2 regions of the Pelotomaculum sp. PtaB.Bin117 genome follow, and region 2 is predicted to be linked to the other one. Evidence: riboswitches for the same ligand, from Rfam matches in the RefSeq annotation. Region 2 holds a riboswitch; the other holds the start of a gene.
The links. A riboswitch is a leader RNA that binds a small molecule or an ion and turns the genes downstream of it on or off. The one in region 2 is predicted to bind fluoride.
Positions count from the first base shown of each region.

Region 1: it holds a riboswitch for fluoride, as region 2 does, so the genes downstream of both, A4E54_RS08170 (dynamin family protein) here and A4E54_RS12875 (cation:proton antiporter) in region 2, are expected to answer to the same signal.

Region 1 is NZ_MVQM01000118.1:24,768-27,242, forward strand. Features, by position in the region: gene A4E54_RS08165 (iron-sulfur cluster assembly scaffold protein) at 1-563, opposite strand, end outside; fluoride riboswitch at 650-708, opposite strand; fluoride riboswitch at 906-965, shown strand; gene A4E54_RS08170 (dynamin family protein) at 1,018-2,475, shown strand, end outside.
Region 2 is NZ_MVQM01000166.1:21,102-23,576, forward strand. Features, by position in the region: gene A4E54_RS12875 (cation:proton antiporter) at 36-1,241, opposite strand; fluoride riboswitch at 1,407-1,465, opposite strand; fluoride riboswitch at 1,506-1,562, opposite strand; gene A4E54_RS12880 (methyl-accepting chemotaxis protein) at 2,069-2,475, opposite strand, start outside.

The DNA of each region.
Region 1 (2,475 bases), on a different contig from region 2:
AACTTATATCCAATAACCTCATTGTTTTCATCCAACCCCATCCTGGTTACATAGCCCTCTGCCATTTCCAGATAACGTGTTCCCTTTATTTTGGTTCCATACATGGTGGCCACCTGGGCTCTCAACCCTTTTCCCAGATCCTCGAGACCGGCGCCTATGGGCAGCCCGCCTTCTGAAAATGCCGTTTGTGTCCTGCCATAGACTATCTGCAAAAATAGTTCTCTCATAGCTACGTTGATTGCATCGCATACCAGATCTGTATTCAGTGCTTCCAAAATAGTTTTTCCCGGTAGTATTTCTGAAGCCATAGCAGCTGAATGAGTCATGCCTGAACACCCGATAGTCTCAATTAAGGCTTCTTCAATAAGACCTGCCTTTACATTCAGGGTGATTTTACAAGCACCCTGCTGTGGCGCGCACCCACCAACCCCATGAGTAAGACCGGAAACATCTTTCACATCATAAACCTTGACCCAATTTCCTTCCTCAGGAATCGCCGCCGGTCCATGTTTTGGGCCTTTTGCCACGGTACACATGTTTTCCACTTCATGAGAATAAATCATTAAATTCTTTCCTCCTTTGAACATTTTTAATTTGGAATATCCAAAGTTGATTTTTAATTTAATCTATAATAAAAAAACTCCTACATTAATAAGTAGGAGTCATCAGCCTTATAGGCATTAGGCGAACTCCATCGCCTGCTGTCAAAAATATATAACCTGTATAATCTGATTTGTCACCTAATAAATTATCACATAAAGATTACTATTAGCAATAAAATTTTATTGATAAACAATTTTTATTCTTTTATAATCAATACACCTTTGTGTTTGGCCACGTAATTTGAAACACTACCCAAACCATATTGACCTAATAATTTTTTTCAGATAAAATGTTATAAGTTATATAACCCAGGTGATGGAGTTCACCCAACGTCTTTTGAGGCTAATAACTCCTACCAATATTTTTTATATTGGTAGGAGTTTTTTATTTTGCCGAGTGGGAGGTCAGAAATTAATGGAGCAAAGTTATGGGAAATTAAGAACTAAGGTCCTAGAAAACCTGGGATTACTCGAAAACATAGCCAAACAAAGAGAAATCGTCCACCTCGTAGAATACCTAGAAGAAATAAAGCAAAAGCTTTTACATGGCCGCTTTAATTTGGTTGTCCTCGGTGAATTCAAAAGGGGAAAAACAACTTTCCTTAATGCCCTTCTAGGGGAGGACCTTTTGCCAACTGCCGTCGTACCACTAACTTCCATTGTTACCTTGATCCAATATGGTGAGAAGATTAGTGTAAAAGTAACTTTCTCGGACGGGGGTGCCGCAGAAGCTACGCTGGATGATTTGCCCTTATACGTTACTGAAGAGGGCAACCCCTGCAATGAAAAGAATGTCAAGCTAGTTCATCTTGAGTACCCGTCGCCTTATTTAAATGACGGCGTCGTTTTAATAGACACACCGGGGGTCGGCTCAGTTTACCGGAACAATACGGATGAGACTTATAACTACCTGCCCAAGGTGGACGCTGCCATTTTTCTTTTATCGTCCGACCAGCCGATCAGCCAATCCGAGCTGGATTTTTTAAAAGACATCGAGCAGTATTCAGCAAAGACGTTCTTTATTCTAAATAAAATTGATTATTTAAATGAGCAGGATAAAAAAAAGGCACTTGAATTTGCCAAGAAAGTGCTAGCTGAAAAAGTCGGCTTCGAAGAAATAAATATTTACCCGGTTTCCGCCAAGTTAGCTTTGGACGGAAAAATTTCCTGCGACGATGAAAAGTTGAAAGCAAGCAACCTGCCGGCGTTTACCAACATTCTGGAAAATTTCCTGCTAAAAGAAAAGGGGCGTGCGGCTATAAACGCTACCTGCAATAAAGGCAACAACGCAGCCGGTGAATTGCAGCTCGGGTTGGAACTAGAGATGAAGGCACTTGGTATTCCTTTGGAAGAATTGAAGGCTAAGATAACCCTGTTTGACGAAATGGTCATGAATTTGCGGCAGGAGCAAGAGGATAACGGTTATATCTTTCAAGGTGAGAAAAGTAAGGTCTACCAGGAGCTTGAGCATGAAATAACCGTGTTCCAGGAAAGTCAAAACATGATCATTGCAAAAGACATAGAACAGGAATACCAGGCTAAAAAAGAACTCTCGGGACGTAAACTGATGCATTACCTGGAAGATTACATTGAGAAAAAGGTCCTGACGGCCTTCGACGAATGGCAACCCAAGGTTGAGGAAAAAGTGAGGGAGGCCTTCGACCGCGTAATTGCTCGGTTCACCAATAAAACAAATAAGGTAATCGGCGAACTTTTGAAGCAATCAGCGGAAATCTTTGATCTTAAAGTCGAAGGTTTTACCGAAGCAGAAGCGCTGACCGAGGAAACCAAACTTTATTATATCTTAGGCGAGCAAGCGAATATGTTTATCCCCAATGCGGCTAACTTATATGCGCTTTTTCTGCCAAAATTC
Region 2 (2,475 bases):
AATTCCAACCACTTTATAGTATACGGAAAATAAATTTAACCCTCTTCGCTCAAGTCTTCTTCTTTATATGTGGGTTTTATCTGTTCTTCCGGCTCGGGCAGGAGATGCCGGGGTAGAAAAGCAAATCCGGCGATAACCGTTGGAACAACTGCGCTGGCAATAACTGATGCCACCAAAAAAGAGTATTGAGCCTGCGTTACAATTCCATGGGAGTAGCCGAATAACGCTGAGATTGTTCCAAATGTTAATCCGGTGGACATCATCAGAGTGTAGTACCATCGCTCATTGCGTTCACGCCGAAACAACCCAATAAATGGATATAAGCCGAAAATCTTCGACATCACTTTGCTTGCCAGCAAAACCAGGAAGGCCAATGGTGCCGTAATCAAAGCGGATAAAGAAACAAGTGTACCCGCGCGAATGAAATAAAAAGGGGTGAGAAATCCCACGGTTAAAGTCCTTAATCTTCGCAGCCAGAAGGTGTCTTTATTGGAGAATTCGGCCAGAATCATACCAATGAGGTATGCGGGAAGCACCGCCTCACTTCCCGACCAAACAGCCAAAGCACCTAATCCAAAAAGGACGAGTATGACCCACTTCGCCCTTATAGCGGCAGTCCTGTATGCATAAACACGGGTCAACCACCGGGTGAGAAAAGGCAACAGGAACAAGACCACAGCAGTTACAATAACAAAAACAACAGTCCTATAGGTAAACGGGGAAAATATAAGGCCAAGGGCAATGACTGTTCCAAGATCATTTATAAAGCAAGCTCCTAGAATTCCTTTGCCGAATTCGGTTTCGTTGAAGCCGGTTTCCAGCATAACTGCGTAGACAACCGCCATTGAGGTCGTGGAAAGTGCCACACCGCCTAACAAACTAGCCTGCAATGTCCAACTAAGAGCATAATAAGCTATCGCGGTGCAACCCAGAAACGGTGCGAAAAAGCCGATTAGCCCAATAACCGTTACTTCTTTCAACTTTTTTTGAAGTACGTCTTTTTCAAGTTCAGCACCAGCCAGGAAAGTCAGCAAAACAGCTCCGGATGAAGCCAGAAAAGTCAACCATTCCTGATTAGAACCTAAAGCTTCTGTCTTACCGAGGGAAGCAGCTACAGCAGCTGTAATTACTCCAACGCATATTTCTACCAGTGCAATTGAAATGCGGAGGTGATAGGCGATGATAGCCGAAAAAACAGCCAATCCAAGCCAAAAGAAAGCCAGCATATAGATATGTTCCATATTTTCGTTCACCTTTCATTTTTAAAGATTTATAACATATAGGATAAGAAATCAATTATCAGCTCCTTAAATAATTTTTGACTGCAACAAACTGTAAAGTTACACCACCCCCTCTCGTATTCGCAATTAAAGTTTGATAAGAGCTATAAAAACAAAAACCCCCACCCGAAGGTAGGAGTCATCAGCTTTTTAATGCTCAGGCGAACTCCATCGCCCCCCGTAGCGGGGATAATATTACTTTGTTCAAAAAATAAAAACCTCCCATTACCGGTAGGAGCCATCAACGATCCGCATATGGCGAGCTCCATCACCATATATTATTATAACATATATAACATACCCTCTAAAAAAATATAAAAATTGATTTGATAGAAGCAACCCGGTTAAGGCTGCTTTTCTATTCCGAGGCGGGTTTAATCCTTCTTGGAGGACCTGAGAAAAATTTACTCCTGCTTCATCACCAAGGACTTTTAGATATTTAGTAATTGATACGTTGATTCCATAGTGGTTAAATCGTTTGCTTTGCGGTATTTCGCAAAGTCGATGTCCGCCCACGAAACAAACTCATTAGCTTCATGCGGAGGTTCATAGGCGGACGGTTCTGGGAATATGCGTCCGTCATCCTGTTCGCATACTCCCCAAAGGCCAATAGCATCATGAGCCATATAAATTGCTTCTGCCAGGTCTTTACCTTGTGTATTAATGTCAAGTTACAACATATCCCGAATTGGTGGGGGTAAGGATTACAGGATACACTTTTGTCATCTAGCAACATTCTCCTTTATGGTAGTAGGCTGACCCTCTAGAGGCAGCTTCCGGTCATTGGTTTATTCTACAATTTTTTGAATTTTTTCCGCTGAGATGGTTAGTTCTTGCATGGCTGCGGAAATCTCCTGAGTGGCTGCAGCCTGTTCTTCGCTTAGAGCGGCTGTATCAATAACTTTTTCAGCCATTGTCATTGCATTATTATTTATTGTAGCAAGGATATCTTTGATTTCTTTGACGCTCTGAGCGCTTTTTACCGACATCTTACGAATTTCATCGGCCACGACAGAGAAACCTTTGCCATATTCTCCGGCCCTTGCTGCCTCTATGGCAGCATTAAGACCTAGTAGATTAGAAGTGTTAGCAACTTCATTAATAAACCCTAAAATCGTGTCAGTCTTCTTGACCTGAGCAATTATTTCTTCAACCTGTATCTTTAGGATGTCTTGACTATTAGCCAGTTGCTGGG